3 regions of the Vibrio maritimus genome follow, and region 1 is predicted to be linked to each of the others. Evidence: predicted binding sites of a transcription regulator. Region 1 holds the regulator's gene; each other region holds the start of a gene.
The links. The regulator MetJ, encoded in region 1, represses methionine synthesis genes. The targets are predictions, from matches to a motif close to TTAGACNTNTANANGTCTAA.

Region 1 (7,036 bases):
AGACGTATGTGACAAGTGCCACCCATTCTACACTGGTAAGCAACGTATCGTTGATACTGGCGGCCGTGTTGATCGCTTCAACAAGCGTTTCGGTGCTCTATCTAGCAAGAAGTAATTATTACTTTTGCAGATTAAAAAAGGACGCTTCGGCGTCCTTTTTGCTTTTTAGCTGTTTGTTTACCTGTCAACATCCGCTTGCATAACGTGCTACCTATCTCTACTTTTTTCTTCGCTTCGTCCCTTCCATCCATTCAAAAGCCTAATAAACTCGCGTAGTATTAGTCCGTCAGAGTAATGAACATCAGAGATACCTCCTCTCCGTTCAAATGTACCCACTCTGTGTGTGTAACCCTTTAGAAGCAACGCGAATAAAAATAAACGGGCTTATACTCATAACAACATCACTTAAGTAACTAATCAGTCTTATAAAAGCAGGATAGCTAACCATGTCCGATGACCATCAAATTGACGAATTTCGCCAGCAAGCGCTTGATTACCATGCCAACCCTGTACCTGGAAAAATCGAAGTAGCATTAACTAAACCCGCCAACTCAGCAGCTGATCTCGCACTGGCCTACAGCCCTGGTGTTGCAGAACCTGTGCGTGAAATCGCGCAAAATGCCGAGAATGTTTATAAATACACTGCGAAAGGCAATATGGTCGCAGTGATCTCTAACGGTACCGCAATCCTAGGTCTCGGTAACCTAGGTCCAATGGCTTCTAAGCCAGTTATGGAAGGTAAAGCCTTACTGTTTAAACGCTTCGCGGGCCTAGATTCCATTGATATTGAAGTAAAACACCGCACTATCGATGAGTTCGTAGATACGGTTGCGAACATCTCAGACACCTTTGGTGGTATTAACCTAGAAGATATTAAGGCACCAGACTGTTTTGAGATTGAACGACGCCTTATCGAGCGTTGTGATGTGCCGGTATTCCACGATGACCAGCACGGTACGGCGATTGTTACTGCTGCAGGCATGCTCAACGCTATCGAGCTTCAGGGCAAAGATCTGAAAGAAACCACTATTGTCTGTCTAGGTGCAGGCGCGGCGGCGATCGCGTGTATGGAGCTGTTGATCAAATGTGGCGCGATGCGTGAGAAGATCTACATGCTGGATCGCAAAGGTGTGATCCACACTCGTCGTGACGATCTTAACGAATACAAAGAGCTGTTTGCCAACAACACTGATAAGCGCACGCTAGAAGATGTGATCGAAGGCGCGGACCTATTCTTAGGTGTATCGGGTCCTGATTTGTTGCCACCAGAAGCACTTAAGCTGATGGCGGACAAGCCAATCGTATTTGCGTGTTCAAACCCAGATCCAGAAATCAAACCTGAGCTTGCTCATCAGGTTCGTGATGACCTAATTATGGGTACAGGTCGTTCAGACTACCCGAACCAGGTAAACAACGTGCTGTGTTTCCCGTTTATCTTCCGTGGCGCTCTTGATGTGCGTGCAAGTGAGATTAATGATGAGATGAAACTGGCAGCGGTAGAAGCGATTCGTGAGCTAGCGAAAGAACCTGTACCACAAGACGTACTTAATGCCGCGGGTGTTGAGGCGTTGACCTTTGGTAAGGACTACATCATTCCAAAACCAATGGATCCACGTTTGCTTCCTCGTGTGGCTAAAGCGGTAGCGAAAGCCGCGGTTGAATCTGGTGTGGCTCGTATTGAGTTGCCTGATAGCTATATGGCTTAAGGTTGTTAGTTTAGAGGTGTTGGTGCAAGCCAAGTGCTCTAAAACGAAAAAAGAGGGTCGTGATGACCCTCTTTTTTTATGATTTGATTTACTTACTCTTCATCAAACGCTTCAAACTCAATCCCCATCGCCGTCATCAGCTCTTTCGCTTCTGTTGGGATATCATCAGGACGGTCTTTTCTTAAATCTTCGTCGGTTGGAAGCGGCTGGCCAGTGTAGGCGTGCAGGAAAGCTTCGCACAAGAGTTCACTGTTGGTTGCATGGCGTAGGTTATTGATTTGGCGACGAGTACGCTCATCGGTCAATACCTTTAGCACCTTCAGCGGGATAGACACTGTGATTTTTTTTACCTGCTCGCTTTTCTTACCGTGCTCCGCATATGGGCTAATGTATTCACCATTCCAATCTGCCATTACACACCTTCGCTCTGTTAATCATAAATAGTAGTAATAAGAATGCTGCAATTTTAGCGGGATTTACTGCCATAAGCAAAGACATATAGACGTCTAGAAGTGTTGACGTCTCACATTTTGGAAAGTAAAGTGGGGCAACGAATGTGGACATTTATTTTAATGCAATGTTAATTCTTTAACGTTTGTGGCGTTTGCCGGTTCCCATATTACCGGTAAAAGTAGACACTGTGGTTACACCAACTAGCCATGCGATCTGAGAAAGGAAGTTTCTATGAGCAATCGGAAGCCAGCGACAATAGCCGTACGTACTGGTATCGAATCGGATACCCAGCATCACGCTGTGGTGCCACCTATTTATCTCTCTACTAACTATGGTTTCCCTGCGTTTGGGGAAGTGCCGACTTACGATTACACCCGCTCAGGAAACCCAAACCGAGGTTTGTTAGAAACTGCTTTGTATGAGCTGGAGTCTGGTAAAGGCGCGGTAGTGACGAACTGTGGTACTTCTGCACTCAATCTTTGGGTTTCTGCTTTCTTAGGTCCAGAAGACACAATTATTGCTCCCCATGACTGTTATGGTGGCACGTACCGCTTGTTCAACACGCGTGCGCAAAAAGGTGACTTCAAGGTTAATTTTGTCGACCAAAGTGACGAGCAAGCCTTCGATGCTGCGCTTGAGCAAAAACCAAAACTTATCTTGCTTGAAACGCCGTCTAACCCACTTGTGCGTGTTGTCGATATTGCCGCCGTGTGTGAAAAAGCGAAAAAGGTCGGTGCGCTTGTAGCAGTAGACAATACCTTTTTGACACCTGTGTACCAAAAGCCTCTCGAGCTTGGCGCAGACTTTGTGATTCACTCAACGACCAAGTATATCAACGGTCACTCTGACGTGATTGGTGGCGTGGTGATCACCAAAACGGAAGAGCATGCAGAAGAGCTCGCATGGTGGGGCAACTGCATCGGTGCGACGGGTACGCCTTTTGATAGCTACATGACTTTGCGCGGTATTCGTACCCTTGGCGCACGTATGCGCGTCCATGAAGAAAGCTCGCAACAGATCCTAGATTTTCTTAAGCCGCAACCATTGGTAAAAGTGATTTATCACCCAAGCCTGCCTGAGCACCCTGGTCATGAGATTGCTAAGAAGCAGCAGTCTGGCTTTGGCTCTATGTTGAGCTTTGAGTTCGCGGGTAGCTTTGAGCAGCTTAAGTACTTTGTTGGTGAGCTAGAGCTATTCTCGCTCGCAGAGTCTCTTGGCGGCGTCGAAAGTCTGATTTGTCACCCAGCGTCTATGACGCACCGTGCGATGGGCGAAGAAGCACTAGCCGAAGCGGGCGTTTCTCAGCAGCTCCTTCGCCTCTCTGTTGGTCTAGAGGACGCGCAAGATCTGATTGATGACCTTGCCCAAGCGTTTGAGAAAGCATCTGCATTTAAAGGATAAGCCGGCATGAGTCAAAGCAGTACCCTGAATAACAAACAAGGTAAGCAGTTGCACAAATTTGGCGGCAGCAGCTTAGCGGACCCTGAATGTTATCGCCGTGTGGTCTCTATCTTAAAGGACTACTCTAATGAAGAAGACCTTATCGTGGTCTCGGCGGCGGGTAAAACCACTAACCGTCTAATCGAATTTCTAGATGCGCTCAATAAAGATGGGCGCATTGCGCACGAGCACCTACAGGCGCTTCGTCAGTTTCAGACTGAGCTGGTGGAGTCACTACTAACAGGTGAAGAAGCCGAAGGTCTTGTGTCTCAGTTACACGATGAGTTTAGCACGCTTGGTGAGCTTAGCTATCCGCTCACAGACGCTGAGCGCGCATCGGTACTAGGACATGGCGAGGTGTGGTCTTCACGTCTACTGGCAGCACTGCTTAGACAGAGCGATTTGCCTGCAGTGGCACAAGACGCAAGAGCCTTCCTTCGCGCTGAGTTCGGCACTCAGCCAGAGGTAGACCGCGCTAAATCGTACCCGCTGATCAAAGAAGTATTGGCGCAACATGCGCATCACCGTGTCGTGATCACTGGCTTTATGGCGCAAAGTGAATGCGGCGAAACCGTGCTGCTGGGTCGTAATGGCTCTGACTATTCTGCTACTGTCATTGGCGCATTGGCGGAAGTGTCATGCGTGACGATTTGGAGTGACGTGGCAGGTGTGTACAGCGCGGATCCACGCGTGGTGAGCGATGCATGTCTATTGCCTTTGCTGCGTTTAGATGAAGCCAGCGAATTGGCACGTCTTGCAGCACCTGTATTGCACAGTCGTACGCTTCAGCCTGTTGCTCAAAGCGCGATGGACTTGAATCTACGCTGTAGCTATCAGCCTGAGTCCGGGTCAACACGCATTGAGCGTGTGCTTGCATCGGGGCGCGGCGCAAAAATTATCACGTCACTCGATGAAGTACTGCTTATTGAACTGGCATTTGGTGCGGGTCACGATTTTGAACGTGCACAGACTGAAGTGCTTAATAGTCTTAAGCGCGCACAGTTGGCACCGTTAGCGTTTGAAGCGCAGGCGGACCAATCTAGAATTCGCCTTGCTTATACCGCGGAAATTGCCTCTGGCGCGCTTACTGAGCTGCAAGACCTAGCGATTGAAGCGGAAATTAAGCTAAAAGAAGGCTATTCCATGCTGGCTGCGGTAGGGGCGGGCGTGACTAAAAATGCCAATCACTGTTTTGGCTTCTATCAGCAACTTAAACATGCGCCAGTTGAGTTCATCTCCGAAGCTGAGTCGCAATTGAGTCTTGCAGCTGTGCTACGTAAGTCAGACATTCAACCTCTCGTGAAGTCGGTCCATACTCAGCTATTCCAAGCGCAAAAGCGTGTTGCGGTGGCGCTGTGCGGTAAGGGCAATATTGGCTCAAGCTGGTTATCTCTATTTAAAGAGCAGAAAAGCGAGCTCGAGAAACGCCGTGGTATGAGTTTCAACTTAGTCGCAGTTATCGATAGCCAGACTTATTGGTTTGATGAAGATGGCATCGACGAGCAGCAGGTGCTCGCGCGCTATGAAGATGAAGCGATTGAATACCAAGGTGACATCTGGCTACAGCGCCTAGCGGCACTTCAAGGCTACGACGAAGGCGTGGTGTTAGACGTAACAGCGAGTGCGGCACTGGCGGAAAGATACGTCAGCATCGCAGAGCATGGTCTCCACCTTATCTCAGCAAACAAGGTTGCGGGCTCTGCTCCAAGTAATGACTATCACGCCGTGCAAGATGCGTTTTCGAAAACCGGTCGTCACTGGCTCTACAATGCCACTGTGGGCGCGGGGTTACCAATAAACCATACCGTTCGTGACCTTCGTGAAAGTGGTGATGATATCGTTGCGCTTTCAGGGATATTCTCAGGCACCTTGTCGTGGTTGTTCCAGCAGTTTGACGGCTCTGTACCATTTGCTGAGCTTGTCGACCTAGCGTGGCAGCAGGGCTTAACCGAGCCGGACCCTCGCTCAGATCTTGATGGCTCTGATGTGATGCGTAAGCTCGTTATCTTAGCTCGTGAATCGGGGCTCGATATCGAGCCTGACGCCGTCGAAGTGGAATCTTTGGTTCCTGAAGAGCTTGCTGAGCTATCGCTAGAGGGCTTCTTTGAGAAAGCCACACTGCTTAGTGAGATCTTGCAAGAGCGTTTAGAGAAGGCTCAACGTGAAGACAAAGTGCTGCGATACGTTGCTCGTTTAGATCGACAAGGTAAGGCTCGTGTAGGGATTGAAGCGCTATCGAAAGAGCATGCGCTGGCAAACCTTTTACCTTGCGACAATATCTTTGCGATTGAGAGTAAGTGGTACAAAGATAATCCGTTGGTTATTCGTGGTCCTGGTGCTGGGCGTGAAGTGACGGCTGGAGCGATTCAGTCGGATTTGAATTTGATGTCGAGCTTTTTTTGATTGATAGCTTTTAAGAGCAAAAGCAAAAGCAAAAGCAAAAGCAAAAGCAAAAGCAAAAGCAAAAGCAAGATTAAGAGCTATACCCCCTCTAGCTCCCCCTATATTAGGGGGAGAATGACGGGCTCGCTCCTATCGTCGCGTAGCCTATAGCGAGATCATAGGCGATGCGCAGCTAGCCGTTGTTCCTCCCCTTACAAGCGGGCGCGTAGCCGGGAGGCTAGGAGGGGTAAAGCGCCAGCGCTGCGAAACTTCCAGCGCTTATCTATCTAAACTATTCCCTCGACAAACCACTCTCACCTCCATCTTCAATTTCCCTAACTCTCCACATGAAAAAAATTCATAATCCCTCTATTGACTTTAAAACCCATTCATTTCATTCTGTAGACATATAGACGTCTAAACGTCAAAAATTAAAAAATCATCATTTAAAGACAGACAGGTTTTAATCTGAGATTGGATGGGATAACCAATCTTGGTGATTAGGGAGAGGACCATGGGATACACACACGCAGGCCACATTGATGCTTTGAACCAGAATATTGCTGAGCTATCGGACAATATTAATGTTTCATTCGAGTTCTTTCCGCCGAGCACGCCGACAATGGAAGAGACGCTGTGGAAATCGGTTCATCGCCTAAAAACACTTAAGCCTAAGTTTGTCTCAGTGACTTACGGTGCTAACTCTGGTGAGCGCGACCGTACGCACTCTATCATCAAAGAAATTAAATCAGAGACAGGCCTTGTGGCAGCGCCGCACCTAACGTGTATCGATGCGTCACGTGATGAGCTTATCGATATCGCTGAAGACTACTGGGCGAATGGTATTAAGAACATCGTTGCTCTGCGTGGTGATATTCCTGAAGGCGGCGGTCAGCCAGACATGTATGCGTCTGACCTAGTTGAGCTACTAAAATCTCGCCACGACTTTGATATTTCCGTCGCTGCGTTTCCTGAGGTTCACCCAGAAGCGAAGAGTGCTCAGGCGGATCTTCTTAACCTAAAGCGTAAAGTGGATGCGGGTGCGAACCGTGCGA
Region 2 (7,036 bases), 140 kb from region 1:
TAGTAAGGTCTAAAAAAGGTTGAGATAACCTAGTGTAACTCGCAAAAAAGACCTTAGCTATCGATAGTTAGCTCAGTTGTTTACCTGTGTACTCTATGGTTTGGCCGCACTTTCGACAACGGTAGTTGGCTTGCTGGCGCAGGACCTTATTGTGGCGTCGTATGGTCACAGAAAATGTGTCGCATTGGCAGCGGTATTCAAACGTGCGCCCCTGTACCGACTGGATATTGAGTGAGTGTGTGGTGTTTGGCGCAATATGAAATACTTGGCTCATGACCATCTGCCACTCTTTGCCGTGCGGGCGCACGCGACCGAACAGCGCGAAGGTAATTAAATGGGCGACTTCATGGGGAATGACTTCGTCGATAAACGCTTGTTGGTTCTCGACAAAAAGCACTGGGTTTAAACGGACCTCCCAGGTCTGTAGATACGCTTTACCTGCGGCTTTTCCGCGCAGCTTGTAGTTGAGCGCTGGGACGGGGAAGTCTCTTTCAAAGTAGTGACGTGCACGCTCAATACAACGAGACAGTGTTTTTAAAGCAAGATAGTGAAGCTGCTCTGATAATTCTGCATCCACGAAGTTCAATCCAAACAAAAAGCGCCCAAACAGGGCGCTATTCTACTCAGGATGTGATGTTATGCCAACGCATCAGACATGATGCTTCTTCTTGATAGTCTCATGATATGCGTGCCAGGTTCCGTAGCCAAGAATCGGCATGGTCACAATCATTCCAATCCCATAGGTGGCAAAGCCAATTAAAATACCGCCGCAGATGATAAGAGCCCACACTATCATGGCTGGAACGTTGGATTTCACCGCATTAAAGCTGGTGAAGACCGCGGTCATGATGTCGACTCGACGCTCCATCATAAGAGGGATCGAGAAGGCTGAGATGCTGAAAATTACCGCTGCGATAACCGCGCCAACAACACTGCCGGTAATCAAAAACGGCGCGAACTCGGTTAGGGGAGCGCCTTGCACTGATGGGTAGAGCGCATGTAACAGCGCAGCGATACGCATCCAAAATATCATCGCTACCGCAAGTAACACGGCAAACGCCCATTGTGATGATGAGTTGCGACCAATCGCTTTCATGGAATGGAACAGGCTCGGTTTGTGCCCTTTTTCTCTCTCCCAAGCGGCATCATAAAGACCCAGCGCCAAGAAAGGCCCGATAAGCATATAAACCACGAGACTTGGCATAATGACGAGGTGTGTACCTTGCCATTGCACCAATAGAACGATCGCGACCGCAGCTGCGGTAAAGCAGAGCCCGTAGAAAGCACTAATGATTGGCATACGTATGAGGTCATGCAAGCCGAGCGCAAGCCAGTGGAATGGGGCTGATACACTCAGTTGGTTGCACGGAATGGTTTTAGCGTAATCTTGATCCCTGACTTCATGTTTCTTCTGGAAGTCATCAGAATTTACAGTTCGAGGCATATGTCCTCCCTGATTGACAAACTGGCCTTCGTTTTATCAGGGCATGGCGCTAATAGTCGCGGTGTTAACACGAGCAGTGACTCTCGCCGCAGTTGACGTGTCCTTACCAGCTTACCGTTATTAGCGTCTTCCCCTCTTAAGTGCTCTATTTTGCATACGAACAAACCGAGCAAATTGGTCTATTCGCAAGGGCACTTTTGATTAACTATTGACCGTGTTACAGGAAAACACAATTTTCAAAAGGGTATTAAATCAAAGCCATCTGAGTTGAAGTTAACAACTTTGTAATAAAGTGTTTGAAAAGACAGGATTAAAAAAATAAAAAAGCCCTCAAAAAAATTTGAGGGCTTTTTTGGAGTAAATACTCAGACTAAGAGTAATTACAGACCAGCGAAATCACGTAGGATGGCTGCTTTGTCTGTCGCTTCCCAAGGGAACTCTTCACGACCGAAGTGACCGTATGCTGCAGTCTTCTTATAGATAGGTTGCAGTAGGTTTAGCATCTCTTGCAGGCCATATGGACGCAGGTCGAAGTTTTGACGAACCGCCTCTACGATGATGTCGTGAGAAACTTTTTCAGTACCAAATGTCTCAACCATGATAGATGTTGGATCAGCAACACCGATTGCGTAAGACAGTTGGATCTCACAACGGTCAGCCATACCAGCCGCTACGATGTTCTTCGCTACATAACGTGCTGCGTATGCTGCGGAGCGGTCAACTTTTGATGGATCTTTACCAGAGAATGCACCGCCACCGTGACGAGCTGCGCCGCCGTAGGTATCAACGATGATCTTACGACCCGTTAGACCACAGTCACCCATAGGACCACCGATTACGAAACGACCGGTTGGGTTGATGAAGAAGTTGGTTTCTTTGTTGATCCACTCAGATGGTAGTACTGGCTTGATGATCTCTTCCATTACTGCTTCACGCAGGTCAGGTGTTGAGATTGAATCACAGTGCTGAGTTGAAAGAACAACCGCATCGATACCAACGATCTTACCTTGGTCGTATTGGAACGTTACCTGAGACTTAGCGTCAGGACGTAGCCAAGGCAGAGTGCCGTTCTTACGTACTTCCGCTTGCTTTTGAACAAGACGGTGAGAGTAAGTGATAGGTGCTGGCATTAGGATGTCAGTTTCGTTGGTTGCGTAACCGAACATGATGCCTTGGTCGCCCGCGCCTTGCTCTTTTGGATCTTCTTTATCAACACCTTGGTTGATGTCTGGAGACTGCTTACCGATGGTGTTTAGAACGGCACAAGAGTCTGCGTCAAAACCCATGTCAGAGTGAACGTAGCCGATTTCGCGAACAGTTTCACGAGTTAGCTCTTCGATGTCTACCCATGCTGAAGTAGTGATCTCACCACCCACCATCACCATGCCAGTCTTAACGTAAGTTTCACAAGCAACACGTGCTTTTGGATCTTGTTCTAGGATTGCATCAAGAACCGCGTCAGAGATTTGGTCTGCGATTTTATCTGGATGGCCTTCTGATACTGACTCAGAAGTAAACAGGTGCTTAGCCATGAGAGCTCCAATTACTGTTTTTAAGCGAGTGTCGAATCACTCACTTGTAATAAATTCAATGATATATAGTAGGTGTATCTACATCTAGACGTCTATTCTAGTCATCAATGTTCGATTAGCAAGCGATTTTTGCTTTTAACATATAGCCAAACGTTTGCCTATTTTACGCGTGGATCGCCACATTCCGGCGACATTATTCGGCGATAATGCCAAAAAATGACGGTAAATCGTTTGCAGAGACTATATGGCTTTGCGACAATAGCCGCCGCTGATTATTCAATCAGTCTATGAAAAACTTGGAATTCGCTTAATGCACTCAGGAGCAGACATGTCTTCTCGTAAACAACTCGCTAATGCAATCCGCGCGCTAAGCATGGATGGTGTTCAACAAGCTAACTCAGGTCACCCAGGTGCACCAATGGGTATGGCAGATATCGCTGAAGTTCTTTGGCGTTCTCACCTAAATCACAACCCGTCAAACCCAGAGTGGGCTGACCGCGACCGTTTCGTACTGTCAAACGGCCACGGCTCAATGCTGATTTACTCTCTGCTTCACCTAAGCGGTTACGAGCTATCAATTGACGATCTTAAAAACTTCCGTCAACTGCACTCAAAAACACCAGGTCACCCAGAGTACGGTTATGCACCAGGTATCGAGACGACGACGGGTCCACTAGGTCAAGGCATCACTAACGCGGTTGGTATGGCGATTGCTGAGAAATCTCTTGCAGCGCAGTTCAACAAAGAAGGTCACGATATCGTTGACCACTTCACTTATGTCTTCATGGGTGATGGCTGTCTGATGGAAGGTATCTCTCACGAAGCGTGTTCACTAGCGGGTACCCTAGGTCTAGGCAAGCTGATCGCGTTCTGGGATGACAACGGTATCTCTATCGATGGTGAAGTGGAAGGTTGGTTCTCTGATGACACACCTAAGCGCTTCGAAGCTTACGGCTGGCACGTAATCCCTGCAGTAGACGGTCACGATGCTGACGCGATCAATGCAGCGATTGAAGCGGCAAAAGCGGATCCACGTCCAACACTTATCTGTACTAAAACCATCATCGGTTTTGGTTCACCAAACAAAGCGGGCTCTCACGACTGTCACGGTGCACCACTAGGTCACGACGAAATTGCAGCAGCGCGTGAATTCCTAGGTTGGGAACACGGTCCATTCGAAATCCCTGCTGACATCAAAGCAGAGTGGGATGCAAACGAAGCGGGTAACGCAAAAGAAGCAGCTTGGAACGAGAAGCTAGCAGCTTATGAAGCGGCTTACCCAGAGCTTGCGGCTGAGTTTAAGCGTCGTGTGAACGGTGAGCTTCCTGCTCAGTGGGAACAAGAAGCAAGCAAGATCATTGCTGACCTTCAAGCAAACCCTGCAAACATTGCATCACGTAAAGCGTCGCAAAACGCACTAGAAGCGTTCGGTAAGATGCTTCCTGAATTCATGGGCGGCTCTGCTGACCTAGCGCCATCAAACCTAACCATGTGGTCTGGTTCTCAGTCGCTAACGGCTGACGATGCGTCTGGTAACTACATCCACTACGGTGTACGTGAATTCGGTATGACAGCGATCATCAACGGTATCGCTCTGCACGGTGGTTTCGTACCATACGGTGCAACTTTCCTAATGTTCATGGAATACGCACGCAACGCAATGCGTATGGCTGCACTGATGAAAGTGCAAAACATTCAGGTTTACACTCACGACTCTATCGGTCTGGGTGAAGATGGCCCGACGCACCAACCGGTTGAGCAAATCGCATCACTACGTGTGACGCCAAACATGAGCACATGGCGTCCATGTGACCAGGTTGAGTCTGCAGTGGCTTGGAAATACGCAATTGAACGTAAAGACGGCCCAACATCGCTGATCTTCTCTCGTCAAAACCTAACACAGCAAGATCGTGACGCTGAGCAGCTAGCAAACGTTGCTAAAGGTGGTTACATCCTGAAGGATTGCGAAGGCACGCCAGAGCTAATCCTTATTGCGACAGGTTCTGAAGTTGAGCTAGCAACAAATGCTTACGCTGAGCTAACGGCTGAAGGTAAGAAAGTACGCGTAGTGTCTCTTCCTTCAACTGACGTATTTGACGCGCAAGATGAAGCATACCGTGAAGCCGTTCTTCCAGCGGCAGTGACTAAGCGTATCGCGGTTGAAGCGGGTATTGCGGACTACTGGTACAAGTATGTTGGCTTCGGCGGCAAGATCATCGGTATGACGACATTCGGTGAGTCTGCACCAGCAGGCGAGCTATTCAAGATGTTCGGCTTCACAACGGAAAACGTTGTGAACACGGCAAAAGAGCTGCTTGCATAAGCACCTTTCTTCTTGAAATGAAAAACCGAGCCTAGTGCTCGGTTTTTTTCTGGGTCGAGAAACTCATTGTCACCAGCTTACAACTCTTGATGCGAAAGCAACCGTTATCGGTTACCATGCAAGCCTTTATCACGTGAACAAAAAGGCGTAATGCGATGCTAAGAGTGGCAATTAATGGCTTTGGACGCATTGGACGGAATGTACTCAGAGCGCTATACGAAAGCGAGAAGAACGACCAAATTAAAGTCGTCGCCGTTAACGAGTTGGCGCAACCTGAAGCGATGGCTCACCTGCTTCAATACGATACCAGTCATGGTCGTTTTGATAAGAAGGTGTCTCATGACCAAGAGCATTTGTACCTTACGCATAAAGATGGTCAGTTCGACACCATTCGTATTTTGCACCTTGAAGACATCAGCCTGTTGCCATGGAAAAACCTAGAGGTTGATATCGTATTAGATTGCACTGGTGTATTCGGTAGCCGCGCTGATGGCGAGAAACATATCGAAGCTGGCGCAAAGAAGGTGCTGTTTTCTCACCCAGGCAGCAATGATCTTGATAACACCGTTATCTACGGTGTTAACCACCATACCCTGACCAAAGATCACACCATAGTCTCGAATGGTTCTTGTACCACGAACTGTATCGTGCCGGTTATTCAAGCGTTAGATGAAGCCTTTGGTATCGATTCTGGGACTATCACCAGCATTCACTCTTCAATGAATGATCAACAAGTTATCGACGCTTACCATGGTGATCTACGCCGTACACGCTCAGCCAGTTTATCCATCATTCCGGTGGATACGAAACTCCATAAGGGCATCGAACGCATCTTTCCGAAATTTTCTAACAAATTTGAAGCAATTTCTGTAAGAGTGCCAACAATTAACGTCACCGCTATGGATCTTAGTGTAACTATAAATACGAATGTGAAAGTTAATGACGTAAATCAAGTCATTATTAACGCTTCTCGGTGTACATTAGACGGCATTGTTGACTATACTGAAGCACCGCTGGTTTCCGTGGACTTTAACCACGACCCGCACAGCGCCATTGTTGATGGGACACAGACTCGAGTGAGTGACGGTCGTCTAGTCAAAATGCTGGTGTGGTGCGACAACGAGTGGGGCTTTGCTAACCGCATGTTAGACACCGCGTTAGCAATGCAAGCGTCTCAGTAGTATCAAGGGCGCTCTTGGGGAAAAATATTAATTTCGAAGGTTGAAATTAATATTCATGAGCCCAATATAAGTAAGCAGTTGATGAATTCTAAAACTTGGCAAGAAGCCGGGTTTCAAAAACTTTATTTATTTTTTAGTTGAGAGGACTAAACATGTCTGTAATCAAGATGACTGACCTGGATCTAGCAGGTAAACGCGTATTTATCCGTGCTGATCTGAACGTACCTGTAAAAGACGGTAAAGTAACATCTGACGCTCGTATCATTGCGTCTCTACCAACCATCAAGCACTGCCTAGAAGCTGGCGCTAAAGTTATGGTTACGTCTCACCTTGGTCGTCCTACTGAAGGCGAGTACGCAGAAGAATTCTCTCTACAACCTGTAGTTAACTACCTAAACGACGCACTAGATTGCGACGTTAAACTAGCAAAAGATTACCTAGACGGCCTAGAGCTTAACGCTGGTGAGCTAGTTGTTCTTGAAAACGTTCGCTTTAACAAAGGCGAAAAGAAGAACGAAGAAGAGCTATCTAAGAAATACGCTGCACTGTGTGACAT
Region 3 (7,036 bases), 690 kb from region 1:
CACAAGGAAAAGCTCACAAAGGTGTGTTGTCGTTTATGGCGTGGGTTATCTACACCGTGCTTCTATGGGGTCACTATCAAAAGGGCTGGCGCGGCAAAAAAGTCACTTGGTTTGCAGTTGCTGGGGCCACACTTCTCACACTCGCTTACTTTGGCAGCCGCTTTGTAAGAGAGATCATCTTGAACTAGGCGACTTCATCAACGCTCTACGACCAAAGGCGCGTTGACAATAAGGTTTAAGTAGTTCATAAATTAACCAGCTATTAACTAAAGGAATTCTAGGGCATTGGACGACATTTCGACCGGTATTTTATTTGCAATCCTTGCAGGTCTAATTGTAATTTCCGGCTATTTCTCGGGCTCAGAGACAGGGATGATGTCTTTGAACCGATACAGACTTAAACACTTATCCAAAACAGGCCATAAAGGTGCAAAGCGTGTTGAGAAACTGCTTAGCCGCCCCGACCGACTCATCGGCCTGATCCTTATCGGTAATAACCTAGTTAATATACTGGCGTCTGCAATCGCTACGGTACTTGGTCTGCGTTTGTTCGGTGACCTCGGTGTCGCGATCGCGACAGGTGCACTGACTATGATTATATTGGTGTTCGCAGAAGTAACGCCAAAAACGCTCGCCGCTCTTTATCCTGAACGCGTGTCGTTTATGAGTAGTATCGTGCTCACCATCTTGATGAAGCTGCTCTCGCCTCTCGTTATCCTGGTCAACTTCATTACCAACGGTTTTATCCGCCTGCTTGGACTTCGTGTCGACCATAACGATGAAGATCACTTGAGTTCAGAAGAGCTGCGGACAGTGGTAAACGAAGCGGGCTCGCTGATCCCTCGCCGCCACCAAGATATGTTGATTTCGATTCTCGACCTTGAGCACGTGACCGTAAACGACATCATGATTCCACGTAACGAGATCACCGGCATCAATATCAACGATGACTGGAAATCGATTGTTCGTCAGCTAACGCACTCGCCTCATGGCAGAGTGGTGCTGTATCGAGATCAAATCGATGAAGTCGTTGGCATGTTGAGACTACGTGAATCATATCGTCTGATGCTTGAGAAAAACGAGTTCACAAAAGAGACCCTGCTGCGAAGTGCAGACGAAGTTTACTTCATCCCTGAAGGGACACCTCTCAACGTGCAGATGCTTAAGTTCCAACGCAATAAAGAGCGTATCGGTCTTATCGTTGATGAGTATGGTGATATCAATGGGCTCGTGACTCTCGAAGATATTCTAGAAGAGATCGTGGGCGAGTTTACCACCTCAATGGCGCCTACTCTGTCTGACGAAATTACGCCTCAAGGCGATGGCAGTTTCCTTATTGAGGGCAGTGCTAACATTCGAGACATCAACAAAGGGCTGAAATGGACGTTGCCGACTGACGGTCCGCGCACCTTAAACGGTTTGATTCTAGAGTACTTAGAAGACATCCCTGAAAGCCACCTAAGCGTGCAGGTCGCCGACCATCCGATGGAAATAGTAGAGCTTGAGGAAAACCGCATTAAGATGGTGAAGGTTTTTCCAAAAACAAAGCGCTAATCAGAATTAAATACCCAAGAAAAAACGGCACCTTTCGGTGCCGTTTTGCGTTCTAATCTATGACTAGTTGATGTTAGGACCAAGCCACTTTTCGGCTTCTTCCAAGCTCCAACCTTTTCGGTCTGCGTAGCTATCAACTTGGTCTTGCTGAATCTGAGCAATAGCAAAGTAACGAGAGTCAGGGTGCGAGAAGTACCAACCCGATACCGACGCGCCCGGCCACATCGCATAGCTAGTAGTTAGCGACATACCAATCGTCTCTTCGACATTAAGCATCTCCCAAAGCGAGCCTTTCTCTGTGTGCTCTGGACACGCTGGATAGCCAGGTGCAGGGCGAATACCTTGGTATTTCTCACGGATAAGATCGTCGTTCGACAATGCTTCATCCGCAGAGTAGCCCCAGATTTCTTTACGCACTTTCTCGTGCAGGTACTCAGCAAAAGCTTCAGCCAATCGGTCAGCTACCGCTTGGATCATGATGGCATTGTAATCATCACCTTGCGCCTTGTATTCATCGGCAAGTTCTCGTTCGCCAATGCCACCGGTTACCGCGAAGGCACCAATCCAATCTTGCTTGCCACTCTCCTTCGGTGCAATGTAGTCCGATAGACAGTAGTTAAAGCCTTTTGGTTTTTCAGTTTGCTGGCGAAGGTTATGAAGGACAGTGCGAACTTCACTGCGTGTTTCATCGGTATAAACTTCGATGTCGTCACCCACAGAAGCAGCAGGGAACAATGCACACATGCCCGCGGCTTTTAGCAACCCTTCTCGTTCAACGCGATCGAGTAGGTCGTTAGCGTCTTTGTACAAACGCTTCGCCTCTTCACCTACTTCTTCGTGTTCTAGAATGACTGGGTACTTGCCCACCAGCGACCACGTCATAAAGAATGGTGTCCAGTCGATGTAATTACGCAGTGTCGCAACATCGAAATCTTCAAACACGTGCACGCCTGGCTTAGCCGGTTTTGGCGGCGTGTAATTCTGCCAGTCGATATCTACCTTGTTTTCACGCGCTTTTTCCAATGTGACTGGCTTAGTGCGTGGTTTCTTGCGGTTATGCTGATCACGAACACGCTCGTAATCAATATCTAGCTTCTCAACAAACGCAGGTTTTAGTTCGCTAGAAAGTAGCGAAGTACACACACCCACTGCACGTGATGCGTTGTTGACATAAACCACAGGCTCGCTGTAGTTCTGCTCAATCTTAACCGCGGTATGTGCTTTGGATGTCGTCGCGCCGCCAATCAATAGCGGCAGGTCGAAGCCTTGACGCTCCATCTCTTTGGCGACGTGAACCATTTCATCAAGTGATGGCGTAATAAGGCCTGACAGACCAATGATGTCGACGTTCTCTTCTTTAGCAACTTTAAGGATCTTTTCGCAAGGCACCATGACGCCAAGGTCGATGATCTCGTAGTTGTTACACTGCAAAACCACGCCAACGATATTCTTACCGATGTCGTGCACATCACCTTTAACAGTCGCAAGAAGAATCTTACCGTTGCTCGAGCCCGCTTGCTTAGACGCATTGATAAATGGTTCAAGGTGCGCCACGGCCTGCTTCATCACACGCGCCGATTTTACTACCTGAGGAAGGAACATCTTACCTTCACCAAATAGGTCACCGACCACGTTCATGCCATCCATTAAAGGACCTTCAATCACCTCGAGAGGTTTTGAGGCATTGACGCGCGCTTCTTCGGTATCCTCGACGATGAACTCGGTGATACCTTTCACAAGCGCATGCTCTAAACGCTTCTCTACTGGCCATGTACGCCACTCTAGTGCACTGGCATCATCTTCTTTACCAACACCTTTGTTAGCGTATTCAGCAGCAATGTCCAATAGTCGCTCAGTACCATCTTCACGACGGTTGAGTACCACATCTTCTACCGCTTCACGCAGTTTGTCTGGAACGTTATCGTAGATCTCAAGCTGACCGGCGTTAACAATACCCATGTCCATACCGTTCTTGAAACAGTGGTAAAGGAACACCGCATGAATCGCTTCACGAACATAGTTGTTACCACGGAACGAGAACGAAACATTCGATACGCCACCAGAGATCATCGCATGCGGCAGGTCACGCTTAATGTCTGCTACCGCCTCAATAAAGTCGACCGCATAGTTGTTGTGCTCTTCAATACCCGTCGCTACCGCGAAGATATTCGGGTCAAAGATGATGTCTTCTGGTGGGAAGCCAACTTCATCAACAAGAATACGATAAGCATTGGTACAGATTTCTAGTTTACGCTCGCGAGTTTCCGCCTGACCCACTTCGTCAAACGCCATCACGATAACGGCTGCACCATAACGGCGGATCAGCTTCGCTTGCTCGACAAACTTCTCTTTGCCTTCTTTTAGCGAGATGGAGTTAACAATGCCCTTACCTTGGATACACTTAAGGCCCGCTTCGATGACTTCCCATTTTGAGGAATCCACCATGATAGGTACTTTGGAGATCTCAGGCTCAGAGGCACACAGATTTAGGAATCGAACCATACAGGCTTCGGCATCTAGCATGCCCTCATCCATGTTGATATCGATGATCTGCGCACCATTTTCAACTTGCTGACGAGCCACTTCTAGCGCTTCATCATAAAGCTCTTCTTTGATAAGGCGCTTAAAGCGAGCAGAACCTGTCACGTTGGTACGCTCACCAACGTTAATGAATAGCGATTCCTTCTCGATGGTAAGAGGCTCTAGACCAGATAGCCGACAAGCGACAGGGAGTTCAGGCAATGGACGAGGAGTCACACCCTCGACAGCCTGTGCCATCTGGCGAATGTGTTCAGGCGTAGTACCACAACAGCCACCCACTAGGTTTAGGAAGCCGCTTCGTGCCCATTCACCGATGTGCTCAGCCATGTCTTCAGGAGAAAGGTCGTACTCACCAAAGGCATTCGGTAGACCAGCATTCGGGTGCGCAGAGACAAAACCTTCGGAGATGCGAGACATCTCTTCAACATATTGTCTTAACTCATCAGGTCCGAGAGCACAGTTGAGGCCGAAAGAGAGTGGCTTCACGTGGCGCAATGCGTTGTAGAAAGCTTCGGTAGTTTGCCCTGAAAGGGTACGACCAGACGCATCGGTAATGGTGCCTGAGATCATCACTGGAAGCTCGATACCTAGCTCTTCAAACACGGATTCAACCGCGAACGAACAGGCTTTGGCATTCAGCGTATCGAAAATGGTTTCAATAAGGATTAGGTCACTGCCGCCGCGAATCAGCGCACGAGTGGATTCAGAGTATGCTTCCACCAGCTCATCAAAGCTAACATTACGGTAGCCCGGATCATTTACGTCTGGGGAGATAGAACACGTACGGTTGGTTGGACCAAGAACACCGGCAACGTAGCGAGGTCGCTCTGGCGTTTTAGCTGTCCACTCATCGGCAGCAATTCTGGCAAGTCTAGCGGCTTCGTAGTTGATTTCCTCACTCAGTGATTCCATCTCGTAGTCAGCCATGGCGATCGTGGTGGCGTTGAAGGTGTTAGTTTCAAGAATGTCCGCACCCGCTTCTAGGTAGGCGCTATGGATCTCTTTGATCAGGTCTGGCTGAGTTAATACTAAAAGGTCATTGTTGCCTTTAAGATCACACTGCCAATCTGCAAAACGCTCGCCGCGATAGTCCTCTTCCTCAAGTTTGTATCCTTGGATCATGGTGCCCATACCACCATCGATCAAAAGAATACGCTGCTTGAGCTGATTTTCTATCTGAGTTTTTTTGCTAAGAGCTTTCTTGCCTTCAACGTACTTACTGCTTCCCACGATACTGCCTCATTCCTTGCTAATGCTGTCATCGTATCACAGATTTTTTAGAAATCTAGACGTCTAAAAAATCTTTACTGATTTGTTATCCCCTCAAATTATCGGACTCTCGGAACAGAAACAAGTTGTTCGTTGTCTACTCACTCGACTGAGTGAATAAAAAACAACAACATCGCGTAACTCGCCCTAATCTATAGGTGCGAAGAATAAATTCACAAATAGTGATTGATATTCACAGGTGAGAAGAACAAAATCTCATTAACATTTATTTACATATCTAGGTGAAGTGATGTCCGTCTATCAGACTTTATGCTTTTTGTCCGCAGCAGCCATGTTAATTGCTCTAATAAATAGCAAGATAGGTAAGATGCAAACCACCATTGCAATTACTGCCGGCGCTATGATGCTATCACTGCTCATCTTAATCGCAGGCCAAAATGATTGGTTTCAGTTAACCGAACTCGCGACCGAAACCGTCGCTGATATCGATTTTGAAGACTTCCTACTCCAAGGGATCCTCGGCTTCCTGCTGTTTGCCGGTGGTTTGGGTATCAAACTGCCCCACCTTAAAGATCAAAAATGGGAAATTACCGTCCTCGCCTTAGGCGCGACGCTATTCTCTACCTTCTTTATCGGGTTTGTGCTGTATGGCTTCTGTTTACTGATTGGCCTTCAATTTGATCTTATCTACTGCTTGCTATTCGGCGCCTTGATCTCTCCTACCGACCCTATCGCCGTTCTTGCGATCGTTAAAAAGTTGGATGCGCCACAACGTGTATCAACGCAAGTAGAAGGAGAATCCCTATTTAACGATGGTTTTGGTCTGGTTATCTTTGTCACCCTGTTTACGATTGCATTCGGCACAGAGGCACCAACGGTAGGCAGCGTGACTATGCTGTTCTTACAAGAAGCCATTGGCGGGATTGTTTATGGCTTTGTTCTAGGTCTGGTATTCCACTATCTGATTAGCTCTACAGACGATCACTCAATGGAGCTGCTACTAACGATAGGTATACCAACCGCAGGCTATGCGTTTGCAGAGTTCCTACATGTATCTGGACCATTATCTATGGTCGTTTCCGGCATTATGATTGGCAACTGGACACGTTACATTGGCTTTTCAAAACAGTCAGAGGAACACCTCGACCACTTCTGGGAGCTTGTAGACGAATTCTTAAATGGTGTGCTGTTCCTACTCATCGGTATGTCGATGCTGCTATTCCAATTCCATCAAGAAGACTGGATCATGATGGCCGTTTCAATACCGCTTGTACTTTGTGCGCGTTATTTGAGTGTAGCGCTGGCCTACGTGGGCTTTAAGCGCTATCGCCGCTATAACCCTTGGTCGGTGCGTATTTTAACGTGGGGTGGCTTACGCGGCGGTCTTGCGCTGGCAATGGCACTCTCTATCCCGTCCGGTATCTGGGTGATTGAGGATAAGCTCATCGACGTTAAAGAGATCATCATGGTCATGACCTACTCGGTTGTGGTGTTCTCCATCTTGATTCAAGGTTCAACCATTACCCCTATGATTGAGAAAGCCAAGTTAGCTGAGAAAGAGATGCAGAAAGAAACGCAGCCTGATGGCGAGATAAAAGCTCAGCAGGATTAGCAGCAAAGTGACTCTAAATAGCCTCGCAGAATTTGCGGGGCTTTTTTATTGCTTTACAGAATGGACTAAAAGTTTGGGAAATTTAAAATGCAAAAAAGC

Region 2: metK (methionine adenosyltransferase) is a predicted target of MetJ. The motif match lies at 3,053-3,072, and genes of this name have one in related genera.
Region 3: metH (methionine synthase) is a predicted target of MetJ. The motif match lies at 5,373-5,392, and genes of this name have one in related genera.

Annotation. Positions count from the first base shown of each region.
Region 1 covers NZ_CP090438.1:251,243-258,278, forward strand. Annotated here, with positions in the region: gene rpmE (50S ribosomal protein L31) at 1-115, shown strand, start outside; gene LY387_RS01165 (malic enzyme-like NAD(P)-binding protein) at 447-1,706, shown strand; gene metJ (met regulon transcriptional regulator MetJ) at 1,799-2,119, opposite strand; gene LY387_RS01175 (O-succinylhomoserine (thiol)-lyase) at 2,391-3,560, shown strand; gene LY387_RS01180 (bifunctional aspartate kinase/homoserine dehydrogenase II) at 3,567-6,002, shown strand; gene metF (methylenetetrahydrofolate reductase) at 6,496-7,036, shown strand, end outside.
Region 2 covers NZ_CP090438.1:386,978-394,013, forward strand. Annotated here, with positions in the region: gene LY387_RS01820 (SprT family zinc-dependent metalloprotease) at 68-577, opposite strand; gene LY387_RS01825 (DUF2189 domain-containing protein) at 650-1,444, opposite strand; gene metK (methionine adenosyltransferase) at 1,825-2,976, opposite strand; gene tkt (transketolase) at 3,287-5,299, shown strand; gene epd (erythrose-4-phosphate dehydrogenase) at 5,455-6,480, shown strand; gene LY387_RS01845 (phosphoglycerate kinase) at 6,633-7,036, shown strand, end outside.
Region 3 covers NZ_CP090438.1:3,140,903-3,147,938, forward strand. Annotated here, with positions in the region: gene LY387_RS14260 (cytochrome C assembly family protein) at 1-188, shown strand, start outside; gene LY387_RS14265 (HlyC/CorC family transporter) at 286-1,554, shown strand; gene metH (methionine synthase) at 1,618-5,271, opposite strand; gene LY387_RS14275 (cation:proton antiporter) at 5,615-6,937, shown strand.